Regions from separate parts of the Stenotrophomonas sp. PS02300 genome, predicted to be linked through region 2. Evidence: riboswitches for the same ligand, from Rfam matches in the RefSeq annotation. Region 2 holds a riboswitch; the other holds the start of a gene.

Region 1 (8,114 bases), on a different contig from region 2:
GCCGGTGAGGGGATGGCGCTGCAGGGCCAGGTCGGCATCGAACTGGCGCGCGCCGTTGCGCCATACCTGCATGTGCACGTGCAGGTCATCGCCCGGCGCGGTGAAGCGCCAGCGGTATTCGCAGTCCATCGGCAGGAACGGAGATACGTGGAACTGCTTGTCGAAGGTCCAGGCCAGCGCGCGGCCGTGCGCGTCGGCCTGCGCCACCGGCAGCACGTAGGCATGGCGCTCCTGCCACGGCGTGTTGGTGATCTCGGCCACGATGCACTCCAGCGTGGTGCCATCGGCGGCGTAGCAGTAGTAGAAGCTGACCGGGTTGAAGATGTGCCCGGCGTGGCGCAGGTGCGCGAGCATGCGCACCGGCCCAAGGGGCGCATGGCCCAGCGCCTGGGTGATGCGTGCGCGTACCGCATCGGCCAGCGGTTGGTCCGCGGCGCCCAGGTAATCGCTGCGGCGGAACTCGGCCAGGTTGCGGCGGTTCACCGACCAGAACCAGCGCCCGTCAAACAGGTGGTCCAGCTCATCCAGGTCGATCAGCAGCTGCGCGATGGGGTAGTCGAACGCGTGCGGCTGCGGCGCATGCCTGCGGTGCTGCATCCTGCCGCGATAGATCGCACTGGCACTCATGCCGGCACACCCTGCGACAGCGGCCAGTAGGCTTCGGCATCCAGCGACTGCAGCGCCTCCACCACCCGGCGCGCGCTGCGGATGCCGTCTTCGTGGAACCCCCAGCCCCAGTAGGCGCCGGCAAACCAGGTGCGGCGGCGCCCCTGCAGTTCCGCCCAGCGCCCCTGCGCGCGGACCATGGCGTGGTCATGCACCGGGTGGGCGTACTGCATCCGGCGCAGGATCTTCTCCGGCGCAATCGCATCGGTACGGTTGAGCGTCACCACCAGCGGCGTGGGCGTCTCGATGCCCTGCAGCAGGTTCATGCAGTAGCTGACCGTGCACGGTGCCAACGGGTCGCGCGGCACGTGTGCGTTCCATTCCGCCCACGCCTTGGGGTTGCGTGGCAGCAGGCTGGCATCGGTATGCAGCACCACCTCGTTGGGCTGGTAGCGGATCGCGCCGAGCACGCTGCGCTCGGTGGGATCTGCATCGGACAACAGCGCAAGTGCCTGGTCGCTGTGGCAGGCCAGCACCATCTGGTCGAAGCCTTCCAGCCCATCGGCGGTGAGCACGCGTACCCCGTGTTCCTGCCGCTCCACGCCCAGCACCCGGCATTCCAGCCGCTCGCGTACCCGCCAGCGTCGCCGCATCGCCTCCACGTAGCGCGCCGAACCGCCCTGCACCACCCGCCACGCCGGGCGCCCGGTCATCTGCAGCATCTGGTGGTTGGCCATGAACTGCACCAGGTAGCGCGCCGGGAAGTGGGCCAAGGCCTGGGTTGGCGATGACCACAGCGCGGATGCCATCGGCAGCAGGTGCTCCTGGATGAAGGCCTCGCCGTAGCGGCCCTGCTTCAGGTACTCGCCCAGCGACGGCCCCGCTTCCCCACTGCGCAGCAGCGCAGGCGCCTCGCGATAGAAGCGGCGCAGGTCTGCCAGCATCCCCCAGAAGCGCGGCGACAGCAGGTTGCGGCGCTGGCAGAACAGGGTATCCAGCGTGGTGGCGTTGTATTCCAGCCCACTGCGTTCGCTGTGCACCGAGAAGCTCATGGTGGTGGGCTGCGAAGCCACGTTGAGTTCTTCGAACAGCGCGGTCAGCAACGGGTAGTGCTGCGGGTTGAACACGATGAAGCCGGTATCCACCGCGCGGAGGCGGCCATCCACCTGCACCATCTGGGTGTGGGTGTGGCCGCCGAGGTAATCATTGGCCTCGAACAGCGTCACTTCATGGCGCTGGCTCAGCCACCACGCGCTGGCCAGCCCGGCGATGCCCGATCCGATCACGGCAATGCGCATGTCAGTGCTCCGCCTTGGCCAGCACCCAGGCCGGCACCGGTTTGAGGTCACTCACCAGGCGCAGCGCAGCCATCGCGCGCAGGCCGTACCAGGTGATGTCCACTTCCCACCAATAGAAGCCCTGGCGCACCGTGCCCGGGAAGAAATGGTGGTTGTTGTGCCAGCCTTCGCCGAAGGTGAGCAGGGCCAGCCACAGGTTGTTGCGGCTGTCATCGCCGGTATTGAAGCGGCGGCGGCCGAAGCGGTGTGCCAGCGAATTGATCGTCACCGTGGCGTGGAACAGCACCACCGTGGAAATGAAGAAGCCCCACACCAGCATCTGCCCGCCGCTGGTGCCCAGGCCCGGCGCAGCGTGTTCCAGCAGTGCGCCAAGCCCGTAAAGCGCGCCGGCCAATGCCACCGGCACCAGCGTGTCGAAGCGGTCCAGCCAGCGCAGCTCCGGGTACTTCGCCAGGTCCGGAATGCGCGCCCAGTCGGTGCGGAAGCCCTCAGTGGTGAGGAACCACCCCATGTGGCTCCACCAGAAGCCATGCACGGTGGGCGAATGCGGGTCGGCGGCGGTTTCGGTGTGGCGGTGGTGGTTGCGGTGGTGCGCGGCCCACCACAGCGGACCGCGCTGCACGCTGGCCGCGCCGATGAGCGCGAACACGAACTGCACCACGCGCGAAGTGCGGAAGGTGCGGTGGGCGAAGTAGCGGTGGTAGAACGCGGTGATGGCGAACATGCGCACCGCGTACAGCGCCAGCGCCACGCCCACCGCCACCCACGACACCCCCACCCATATCACCGCCAGGCAGGCCAGGTGCATGCCCACGAAGGGAATCGCCCGCAGCCAGTCCACCCGGTTGCCGCTGCCCTCGGCCGCCGGCGCGGCGGCGCCGGTATCGAACCAGCGCATCACGGTGGCCCAGCGGCCGCGCGGGGCGCGGGCGGGTTGGTCGGGGGTGGAACGGGACAGCATGTCGCGCGTCTCCTGAGCGGTTCATCAGGAGATACGCAGGCTCGCGCCGTTTGGATGCACCCCTTCCGAAAAATAATTCCGGAAGGGGTGGCCGTTACAGGTTGGCGATGTCGCCCTTGGCGATGATCGGGCCGGTCGGAATGCCCTGCGGCGCGCCGCCGGACGGTTCCAGCGTGATCGCCAGCACCGAGCCGTTCACAAGCACATCACGCAGCGCATCGGGCACCGCCACGGTGTGGGCACGGTTGATCGATACCAGGCCCAGCGAACGCGGCGCACCGCCGGCCGGAATCAGCCACAGCTCCGGTGCGCGCCCGGCCGAATCGGCCGGTGCGGGGACGGGCACCATCAACACCTTGCCCTGTGCCTTGTCGACCGAGGCCAGCCAGCCGGGCGTGCCATCGTCGTGCAGCAGCGGGGTGACCGGCTTGGTCGCCTGCTCCGGCTCGGCCGGGGTCGGCGCCGGGGTGACGGCCACCGGGGTGGACGGTGCGGTGGGCAGCGGCTGGCGGTTGAACACCGCCACCAGTGCCAGCGCGGCCGCCAGGGCAGTCATGCCCTGCCAGAAACCGGTGCGCTGCCAGAGCTTGGGCGCGGCGGTCACCGCCGGCCAGCCCAGCTCGCTGCGGATGCGCGGCCACAGGTGCGACGGTACCGCTTCGCTGCCCAGTTCTTCCAGCAGCGGGGCCAGCCGCACCTGCCATTGCTCGACCAGCCGGGCGAAGCCCGGGTCGGTGGCGATGCGGTGTTCGATCCTGAGGCGCTCGGCGGCGTCGTGCACGCCCAGCACGTATTCGCCGGCCAGGATGTCGGCGCTCGGCGGCTGGCCGTCGTCTAGTTCGTGAAGGTCGCGGATGTTCATCGTTCGAGGCACACCCGCAGTTGGCCCAGCCCGCGCCGGATCCAGCTCTTCACCGAGCCCAGCGGCGAACCGATGCGGCGGGCCAGTTCTTCATAACTGGCGCCGTGCAGGAACGCATTGCGGATCAGCGATCGGCGGCGCGGTTCCAGGGTATCCAGGCAATCATCCAGGCGCTCGCGGTCGGAGGCATGCTCGGCCGCCTGCGCCGGCTGCGGCGCGAAATCGGGAATTTCTTCGGCCACCGACAGGTCATCCAGCGGCCGCGGCGGTGCCGAGCGCAGGCGGTCGATCGCGCGGTTGCGCGCCATCATCGAAAGCCAGGTCATGGCCGAGGCCCGCGTGGCATCGAACTGGGTGGCCTTGCGCCAGACCGTGGTGAAGACATCCTGCAGGACCTCTTCGGCATCGCGGCGGTCGCGCAGGGTGTGCAGGCAGATCGCGAACAACCGGCCCGAGGCCAGCTGGTAGACCGACTCGAACGCGTGGCGGTCGCCCTCGGCCACCTGGACCAGAAGCCCGTCCAGGCGTGCTGACGCGGCGGTATCGGAAGCATCCAGCTCAGGCATCGCAGGCTCGGTGTCGGCAGGTAGCAAGCCTGCATGGTCGTTGCTCCTGAGGGCGGCTGCAAGGGGGTATTCATGGGTCGCATGTCTTCACCAATGCTTGCCCCCGCGCCGTGGCAAGCTCGGCCGCGGTAGCGGCTACGGGCGGGGAGGGGAACTCCACGCGCACCTGCGGGTAGCGCCCTTTGTGGTCGCGCACGTTGCCGGTGCCGGTGAACTGCAGCAGGCGCTGGTCGGCGCTGGCATAGATGAGCGTTACCGCGGGCACCGCGAAGCCGAACCACGCATCGAGCTTCATCTGCAGCTGCTGTGCGGGCTGGCCTTTCCAGGTGAGCGCGCCGGTGCGCTGCAGCTTCAACGGCACCAGCCGCTGGCGACTGGGCAGCAGGAACTGGAATGCCACGGGCTGCCCTTCGAGCAGGTCTGCCCAATGCCGCCGCACGGCCGCATCGAAGCCGGCATCAACCACCGCGCCGGAGGGCACCTCCAACTTGCGGCTGACCGGGGTGGCATCCGAAGTGGCACGCACATACACCGTGCGCGCCGCACCATTGCCGCGCACGCCTTCCTGGTACCCGTCGCGGCCGTCTTCCAGGGCGAAGTCCGGCGTCTGCGGGCTGCCCTGCGGCGTCATCCACTTGCGCGCGAAGGCCCGGCCATCGGCGCAGCGGTACAGCACCAGCCGTGACAGCGCCTCCGGCGGCCCCTGCAGCCAGTGGGTCTCGAGGTAGAGCAAGGCCCCGCCATCCGCAGCGAAGGCGCGCCCTTCCTGCCGCTGCACGGTTTGGGCAGGCGCCAGCAACGGGCACAGCAGCAGAAGCAGTCCAGCCGAGCTGATGGGGAGGCGGCGCATGCCGGTTTCCATGGGAGGTTGCTGGAGAGATACGCGGCAAGTGGGTTGGCGGATGCACCGATAGATACTTTCGATTTGAACTACTACCGTCAGACGGTAGTATTCAGGTCAACGATCTTTGGGACTGCTCCCATGCGCTCCATCCCTTACCCGCACCCCGGCGAGATCCTGCAGGAAGAATTCCTGACCCCGTTCGGATTGACCCAGTACCGGCTGGCCAAGTCGATCGACGTCAAACAGACGCGGATCAGCGAGATCATCGCCGGGCGTCGGGGCATCACGGCCGACACGGCACTACGGCTCGCGCGGTTCTTCGGTACCAGCGAGGGTTTCTGGATGAACCTGCAGATGTCGTACGACGCAGCCAAGGCGCGCGACGAGTTGGCCGACGTGCTTGCCCGCATTGAACCGTACCAGCCCGCCGCCTGAGCGCGGATCGCGTTGCCTCCCCTTGACCGCCGCCGCAACTCGGCCTACCTTGTGCTCGCCGAAGGTATCCATCTCTTCATGCAGATGAAGGGATGGGTTTAAACGGGAATCCGGTGACGGTGCCTTGCGCACCCATTCCGGAGCTGCCCCGCAGCGGTGAGTGGAAACGAAACCTGCCAACAGCACTGGGCCTAGCGCCTGGGAAGCGGCAGGAAGTAGGTGGGCCCCGTGCCCGTGTCCATCAGCCCGAATACCGGCCCCGGCCGGAGGACACGACCGTCCTCTGATTCGACCTGGAACGTCCGCGGGGAGGTTGCCGGGGCCTGCCGCCATGCGTTCTGCGTGGCGCTGCCCCCGTGCGTCCGCTTCACGGCATCCGGTTCGCCCGCGGGGGCGAAGGTCGCTGGCGGGGCGGACACGGCAGCAATGGCGTGGGTGCCGCGCAGTTCCTTCGTTCCTCAATGCCGCTACTGCAATGAGGACACGTTCCATGACCACTGTTACCAACCTGGGTTTCCCCCGTATCGGCGCCAAGCGCGAGCTCAAGCGCGCGCTGGAAGCGTACTGGTCCGGCCAGAGCAGCGCCGAAGCGCTGCAGGACACCGCCACCGCCCTGCGCACCACGCACTGGCAGCTGCAGCGCGATGCCGGGGTGGATGTGCCGCCCAGCAACGACTTCAGCCTGTACGACCAGGTGCTGGATGCCGCCTTCCTGTTCGATGCCATCCCGGCCCGCTACCGCGCGCTGGCCGATGCCGATCCGCTGGCCGGCTACTTCGCCATGGCCCGCGGGCTGCAGCGCGATGGCTTCGACCTGCACGCGCTGGAAATGACCAAATGGTTCGACACCAACTACCACTACCTGGTGCCCGAACTACAGGCTGGCCAAGGCTTCGCGCTGCGCGGCGACAAGCCGCTGGCCGAGTACCGCCAGGCCAAGGCGCTGGGCATCGAAACCCGCCCGGTGCTGATCGGGCCGGTGACTTTCCTGCTGCTGTCCAAGACCACCGATGGCAGTCCGGCGCTGGACCTGCTGGATGCGCTGCTGCCGGTGTACCTGCAGCTGCTGGGCCAGCTGCAGGCCGCCGGCGCGCAGTGGGTGCAGCTGGATGAGCCGGCGCTGGTGCAGGACCTCAGCCCGGAAGCGCGTGCCGCCTTTGAACACGCCTATGCGGTACTGGCCACCGCCGCCCGCCCCAAGGTGCTGGTGGCTACCTATTTCGGTGCGTTGGACGACAACCTGGAACTGGCGGCCTCGCTGCCGGTGGATGGCCTGCATGTGGACCTGGTGCGCGCGCCCGAACAGCTGGATGCGGTGATCAAGGCCCTGCCCGCCGGCCGTGTGCTCTCGGCCGGGCTGGTCAACGGCCGCAACATCTGGCGCACCCACCTGGACAACGCACTGGTGCTGGCCCGCTACGCCCACGGCCAGCTGGGCAGCGACTTCCTGTGGCTGGCGCCATCGTGTTCGCTGCTGCACAGCCCGGTGGACCTGGCGCATGAGAAGAAGCTGGACGACGAACTTCGCGGCTGGCTGGCGTTCTCGAAGCAGAAGCTGGAAGAGCTGCGCGTGCTTGCCGATGCGATCGACGTGCCCGCCCGCGCAGAAGCCGCGCTGGAGCTCTCGCGCGAGCGCATCGCCTCCCGCAAGCGATCCCCGCGCGTGCACAACCCCGCCGTGGCCGCACGCCTGGCCGCACTGATTCCGGCCGATGCGCAGCGCCACAGCCGCTACCCGCAGCGCCACCTGGCCCAGGCTGCCGCCCTGAAGCTGCCGCGCTTCCCCACCACCACCATTGGCTCCTTCCCGCAGACCCTGGAAGTGCGCGAAGCCCGTGCCCGCAACAAGTCCGGCACCCTGCCCGACGCCGACTACGATGCCTTCCTGGCCAGCCAGACCGAGCACTGCGTGCGCATCCAGGAGCAGATCGGGCTGGACGTGCTGGTGCACGGCGAGTTCGAGCGCAACGACATGGTGGAGTACTTCGGCGAACAGCTCGAGGGCTTTGCCTTCACCAAGAACGGCTGGGTGCAGAGCTACGGCTCGCGCTGCGTGAAGCCGCCGGTGATCTACGGCGATGTGACCCGCCCGCAGCCGATGACCGTGCGCTGGTCGCAGTACGCACAGTCGCTCACCGACCGCCCCATGAAGGGCATGCTGACCGGCCCGGTGACGGTGCTGCAGTGGTCGTTCGTGCGCGATGACCAGGCCCGCGCCGATACCTGCCGGCAGATCGCGCTGGCACTGCGCGATGAGGTGCTGGACCTGGAGGCGGCCGGCATCGGCGTGATCCAGATCGACGAGCCGGCCATCCGCGAGGGCCTGCCGCTGCGCCGCGCGCAGTGGCGCGAGTACCTGGACTGGGCGGTGGAAGCGTTCCGGATCAGCGCCAGCGGCGTGCGCGATGCCACCCAGATCCACACCCACATGTGCTACTCCGAGTTCAACGACATCATCCACTCGGTGGCGGCAATGGACGCCGATGTAATCTCCATCGAGACCTCGCGCTCGCGCATGGAGCTGCTGGATGCGTTCGTGCGC
Region 2 (6,185 bases):
GGCACCGAACTGGTGGTCGGCCCGTTCCAGGGCCTACCGGCCTGCGTGCGCATTCCGCTGGACAAGGGCGTGTGCGGCGCGGCCGCCTCGCAGCGGGTGACCCAGCGCATCGAAGACGTGGACGCGTTCCCGGGCCATATCGCCTGCGATTCGGCCTCGCGCTCGGAACTGGTGGTGCCGCTGGTCCACGGCGACACCCTGATCGGCGTGTTCGACCTGGACAGCCCGGTGCTGGCCCGCTTTGATGCCGACGACCAGGCCGGGCTGGAAGCCATTGCCGCGGTGTTCGTCGAGGCCCTGGGATGAGCACCAAGCTGCGCAACATCGGCCCCAAGAGCGCGGCCTGGCTGCGCCAGGTCGGTCTGCGCACCGCCGAAGACCTGGCCGCGGCCGGGTCGGTGGGCGCGTTCGTGAAGGTACGCCGCGCCGGCTTCAAACCCAGCCTCAACCTGCTCTATTCGCTCGAAGGCGCGCTGCAGGACTGCCACTGGCAGGAACTGCCCGAAGCGCGCCGCGCCGAGCTGGTGGCCGAATACGACGCGATCATCGCCGACAAGCCGCTGAAGAAGGCGCCGCCGGCGTCGGGCCCGGTGTATGACCGCACCGTGGCCAACGATGACGAAGGCGACGAAGCACCCTTCGAATTGGACAACGAAGACCGGACGTAGAGCCACGCCGCGCCGAGTGATCGTCGGGCGCCAGTTCGCCCAACGCGTCGCCACGCGCCCGTGGCTGGCCGCATCGCCACGGAACACGCTTGGTAGCGTGGCTGCGCGCGGTGCCAGGTTCAGTCAGCCACGCAGGGCGTGGCTCTACGCAGCTCCAGCAGCTCGCCCCACAGCTCGCCCTCTTCCCGCTCCACCCGCAGCTGCAGCCGCGTACCGTGGTCGATGCGCAGCGCCCAGCACATCGCCATCGGCAGCCCGCACACCTGCGACAGCACCATCCGCAGCGGGCCACCATGGCTGACGATCAGCGTCGGCACCGGCTCGGGCTCATCCAGCAACCGATGCAATGCGCGCGCAATGCGGCGCTCGAAGTGGCCCCAGCTTTCGCCATGCGGCGGCGGGTTCGCATGCGGGTCCAGGTGGAATGCCTGCAGCGCGTGCATCGGCAGCGCCTCCAGCGGCTGGCCATCCCAGTCGCCGAAATCCAGCTCCTCCCACTCCTCGTCCGCGATCACCTCCAGCCCGCGCGGCAGCGCCAGCGCATGGGCGGTGTCCAGCGCACGCTGGCGCGGTGAACTCAGCACGCGCTGCCACTGCAGGTCGGCATGGCGCGCGCAGATCAGATCGGTGCCCTGCACGTCCAACGGCGGATCGGTGCGTCCATCCAGGTGGTCGTCGCGGCCGGTGGCGGCGTGCCGGATCAGGTCCAGGATCATAGGTACTGCAACCACGTCAAAAAGCGAGGCGCATTCTAACCGGTGGCGTCGCACCGCCCCGGCCTGGCACTGCGCCGGCGGCCGGGCTTTGCTCTACACTGCGCGCACTTTCAGGTGACCTGCGGCGCAAGCCGGCAGGTTGAAACGGGAAGCCGGTGACGCAACAGGTCCTGCCTGCTGCCATTCCGGCGCTGCCCCCGCAACGGTAAGCGTGGAAGCCAGGCAACATGCCACTGTGCGCAAGCATGGGAAGGCGCCTGGTGCGATGGTCCGCCATCGGCCCGCGAGCCCGGAGACCGGCCTGGAAGACGACTGGTTGCGATGCGGCGGGCATGGCGGCGGCAAGCGGCGCCGTGCCTGCGCCCGCCCACCGTCCCTGCCTCCGTTGACCGCCTCCCCCACCCTTGCCGCGCGGGCGTGCGCGGTGTTTGGAGTCAACGATGAAGCTGCAGATCCGCCTTCTTTCCCTCGCCGTGCTGTCGGCGCTGCCCCTCGTGGCCGCCGCACAGGACGAGGCCACCGCACTGGACCAGGTGCTGGTCACCGCCACGCGTACCCCGATCGCCCTGCAGGACAGCATCTCGCCGGCGCAGGTGATCGACCGCGCCGAGATCGAGCGCAGCCAGGCGCCCTCGCTGCAGGACCTGCTGCGCGGCCGCGCCGGCATCAACCTCAACAACAGCGGCGGGCTGGGCAAGCAGAGCTCGCTGTTCCTGCGCGGCACCAACTCGGCCCACACCCTGGTGCTGGTCGATGGCGTGCGCATCAACACCGGCGACCTCGGCCTGGCCATGCTGCAGGACCTGCCGCTGGCGCAGATCGAGCGCGTGGAAATCGTGCGCGGCCCGCAGTCCAGCCTGTATGGCGCGGACGCGATCGGCGGCGTGATCCAGATCTTCACCCGCCGCAATGCCGGCGACTTCGCCCCGCACCTGCAGCTGGGCGGCGGCAGCAATGGCCTGCGCGAAGCCAGCGGCGGCTTCGGTGGCACCGGCAAGCGCGGCTGGTTTGGCACCGACATCGCCTACCAGCACACCGACGGCATCAATTCCTGCAACGGTGATCCGGTCACCTTCGCCGGCTGCGGCGCCAACGAACCCGACCGCGACGGGTACCGCAACCTATCGATGAGCCTGCGCGGCGGCTACACGCTGACCGACACCCTCAGCGTCGAAGGCACCGCCCTGCGCGCCGAAGGCGAGAACCACTACGACGGCTACTACAACTACTCCGAGACGCTGCAGCAGGTGCTGGGCGGCAAGGTCCGCTACACCCCGGGCGAGCGCTTCACCCTGACCGCCAACGTCGGCCGCGCCGACAACGAATCCGACAACTACAACGGCGACACCTGGCTCGGTGCGGCGCAGACCCACCGCGACAGCGCCTCGGTGCAGGCCGACGTGGGCCTCGCCGACGGCCAGCTGCTCAGCGCCGGCGTCGACTGGAGCCAGGACAACCTCGACGGCAGCAGCGCGGGTTACCTGGTCGACAGCCGCGACAACACCGGCGTGTTCGTGCAGTACCAGGGCCGCTTCGGCGCGCACCACCTGCAGGCCAGCGTGCGCAACGACGACAACGAACAGTTCGGCAACCACACCACCGGCAGCCTCGGCTGGGGCATGGAACTGGGCGGCGGCTTCCGCCTCAACGCCAGCTATGGCACCGCGTTCAAGGCACCGACCTTCAGCGACCTGTACGACCCGTGGAGCGGCGTGCCCGGGCTGGACCCGGAGAAGTCCAAAAGTGCCAACCTCGGCATCGCCCAGCAGGGCGACAGCTGGCGCTGGGGCCTGGATGTGTATGAAACCCGCATCGATGACCTGATCACCTACGACGCCACCACCTTCATGATGTCGCAGGTGGAAAAGGCACGGATCCGTGGCGCCGAGCTGACCGGCTCGCTGACCGTGGCCGGGTTCGACCTCAGCGCGCAGCTGAGCCACACCGACCCGCGCAACCGCACCGACGGCAGCGCCCAGTTCGACAACTGGCTCGCCCGCCGCGCGCAGGACACCGCGCGCCTGGACATCGACCGCCGCTTCGGTGGCTTCCGCGCCGGCGTCACCGCGTTCGGCGCCGGCAAGCGTTACGACAACGCCGACAACAGCGTGCGCCTGGCCGGCTACGGCACGCTGGACCTGCGCCTGGAATACGCGCTCAGCCGCGACTGGTCGGTGCTGGGCCGGGTCAGCAACGTGTTCGACCGCGACTATGAAACGGTGGCCTGGTACAACCAGCCGGGCCGCGAGTACCGCCTGAGCGTGCGTTACCAGCCGAAATGACATGGCGTGGGGCACGACCAACGGTATGACCGGCGTCCTGCCGGTCACCCTGCGGGCCGTCGCCTTGCGACGTTGAGAACGGCTCCTGCCGTTCTCTGCGTGCCCTACCGCGTGTGGGGGCACACGTTACAACCCCGGCAACGCCCGCAGGTCATCCACCACCGCCACTGCGTCCACCGTATCCAGATCCAACCCACGCGGATACCCATAGCGGACCAGCGCCACCGGCATGCCCGCGTCCACCGCGGCGCGGTAATCGGTGATCGAATCACCCACCATCAACGCGTCACCCGGCGCGACCTTGAACGCCTCGGCGATATGCCGCAGCGGCACGCCGCTGGGCTTGCGCTCGGGCAGTGAATCGCCACCCAGCACCATCGCGAAGAACTCCTGCACGCCCAGGTGCGCCAACAGCGGCGCCACCATCGCCGACGGCTTGTTGGTGCAGATCGCCATCACCACCTCGCGCTCGCGCAGCGCCTGCAACGCCGGCACCACCCCGTCGAACAATCGCGGGCTGCGCAGCAGGCATTCCTCGTAATGGCGCATGAAACCGGGCATCACCCGATCCAGGTCGATGTCACTGCGTGCCGCAGTAAACGCCTGCTCCACCAGCCGGCGAACGCCATCGCCGATCCAGGTCAGCACGGTAGCTTCGGGCACGCGCGGCAGCTGCCAGTCTTCCAACGTGCGGTTGAGCGCCTCGGCGATATCGGCCGCGCTGTCGACCAGCGTGCCGTCCAGATCAAAGATCACCAGCGGGTAGGGATACGTCAAGGGAAGGATCGCTTCTACAACATGTGGGGATGCTGATTGTAGAGCCACGCCCTGCGTGGCTGCGTGCAGCCCGGCACCGCGCGGGATCAGATCCGCGCGAGGAACTCTTCCCCCGCAAACCGCTCCACCAGGAAATCCAAAAAGCTGCGCATCAACGCCGGCAGCTGCCGCCGCGACGCATACACCGCATGGATGCCCATCTCCTCCACCTGGTACTCCGGCAACACCTCCACCAGCTCACCCGAACGCAGCAGCGGCGCGATCTGGTACGTCGGCAACATCGCAATGCCCGCCCCCGCCCGCACCGCCTCCAGCAACAACGATGCCTCATTGGCACTGATGTTGCCGCCCACCGCCACCGAAATCGCACGCCCATGCCGCTGCAACTGCCACACGCTCTTCCCCACATAGTGATGGGTAAGACAGTTGTGCCCCGCCAACGCATCGGCACTGGCCGGCGTGCCCCGCTCAGCCAGGTACGAAGGCGCCGCGCACAGCACCGACCGGCACGGCGCCAGCCACCGCGCGATCAGGCTCGGATCGATCGCCCGCGAAATCCGCACCGCCACATCCACCCGCTCCTCCACCAGGTTCACCACCCGGTCCACCAGCAACAGCTCCACCCGCGTCAGCGGGTGCCGCCGCACGAATTCCGCCACCGCCGCCGCCAGGTGCAGCTGCCCGAACGACACACTCGCCGTCACCCGCAACAGCCCATGCGGCTCCGGGTTGTCGCTGGCCACCTCGCCCTGCAGCTCATCCCCGATGGCCAGTATCTGCCGGAACCGCAGCAGCGCCGCCTCCCCCGGCCCGGTCAGGCTGATCCGCCGCGTGGTCCGGTGCAGCAGCCGCGCCCCCAGCCACGTTTCCACCTCCGCCAGGTACCGCGTCACCATCGCCCGCGACATGTCCAACGCCTCCGCCGCAGCGGTCAGGCTGCCGCGCTCGGCCACCTCCACGAACACATGCATCGCCGTCAGCCGGTCCATTTGATCGATCCGCGCAACAAATTAGGCCGTTATACGCGGTTTTTCGTCCGCTTTCAGGCGCATATGCTGGCCTTCCTCCCTCAACGGACCCTGCCCCATGAAGATCGCCCTCATCGGTGCCACCGGCAACATCGGCCGTGAAATCACCCGCCAGGCCCTGGCCCGCGGCCACCAGGTCACCGCCATCGTCCGCCGCGACAGCGGCCTGCCGGCCGAACTCGATGGCGCCCAGCTCGCCGTCGCCGCCCTCGACGACACCGACGCCCTGGCCGCCGTGATCGCCGGCCACCACGTCCTGGCCAGCGCCTTCGGCCCGCGCCCCGGCGATGACCCGGCCACCGTCACCACCGTCACCGCCGAACTGGTCAAGGCCGCCCGCCAGGCCGGCGTGCCGCGCTTCCTGATGGTCGGCGGCGCCGGCACCCTGGAAGTCGCCCCCGGCGTGCAGCTGGTCGATACCGAAGGCTTCCCCGATGCGTACAAGCCCGTTGCCCTGGCTGCGCGCCAAGCGTTCAACCTGCTGCAGAAGGTGGATGACCTGGACTGGACGTTCTATTCGCCGGCGGCCGAAATCGGCCCGGGGCCGCAGAAGGGTGGTTTCCGTACCCAGGCCAAGCAGTTCCTGGTTGGCGCCGATGGCCACAGCCGGATCAGTTACGCCGACTACGCCGATGCGTTCGTGAGTGAGATCGAGAAGCCGCAGTACGTGCGGACGATTGCGACCGTGGCGTATTGATCGAGAGTGGTGATGCG

What was found. Region 2 has a riboswitch for cobalamin ahead of btuB (TonB-dependent vitamin B12 receptor). Riboswitches for the same ligand answer to the same signal wherever they lie in the genome.
Region 1: it holds a riboswitch for cobalamin, as region 2 does, so the genes downstream of both, metE (5-methyltetrahydropteroyltriglutamate--homocysteine S-methyltransferase) here and btuB (TonB-dependent vitamin B12 receptor) in region 2, are expected to answer to the same signal.

The regions. Positions count from the first base shown of each region.
Region 1 covers NZ_JASCOP010000144.1:341-8,454, reverse strand. The annotation lists gene QMX79_RS18225 (DUF1365 domain-containing protein) at 1-627, opposite strand, end outside; gene QMX79_RS18220 (FAD-dependent oxidoreductase) at 624-1,904, opposite strand; gene QMX79_RS18215 (acyl-CoA desaturase) at 1,906-2,802, opposite strand; gene QMX79_RS18210 (anti-sigma factor) at 2,960-3,727, opposite strand; gene QMX79_RS18205 (sigma-70 family RNA polymerase sigma factor) at 3,724-4,293, opposite strand; gene QMX79_RS18200 (hypothetical protein) at 4,364-5,143, opposite strand; gene QMX79_RS18195 (HigA family addiction module antitoxin) at 5,276-5,572, shown strand; cobalamin riboswitch at 5,618-5,849, shown strand; gene metE (5-methyltetrahydropteroyltriglutamate--homocysteine S-methyltransferase) at 6,063-8,114, shown strand, end outside.
Region 2 covers NZ_JASCOP010000166.1:207-6,391, reverse strand. The annotation lists gene QMX79_RS19075 (GAF domain-containing protein) at 1-306, shown strand, start outside; gene QMX79_RS19070 (TfoX/Sxy family protein) at 303-668, shown strand; gene QMX79_RS19065 (histidine phosphatase family protein) at 788-1,384, opposite strand; cobalamin riboswitch at 1,480-1,704, shown strand; gene btuB (TonB-dependent vitamin B12 receptor) at 1,825-3,666, shown strand; gene gph (phosphoglycolate phosphatase) at 3,793-4,443, opposite strand; gene QMX79_RS19050 (LysR family transcriptional regulator) at 4,530-5,432, opposite strand; gene QMX79_RS19045 (NAD(P)H-binding protein) at 5,530-6,168, shown strand.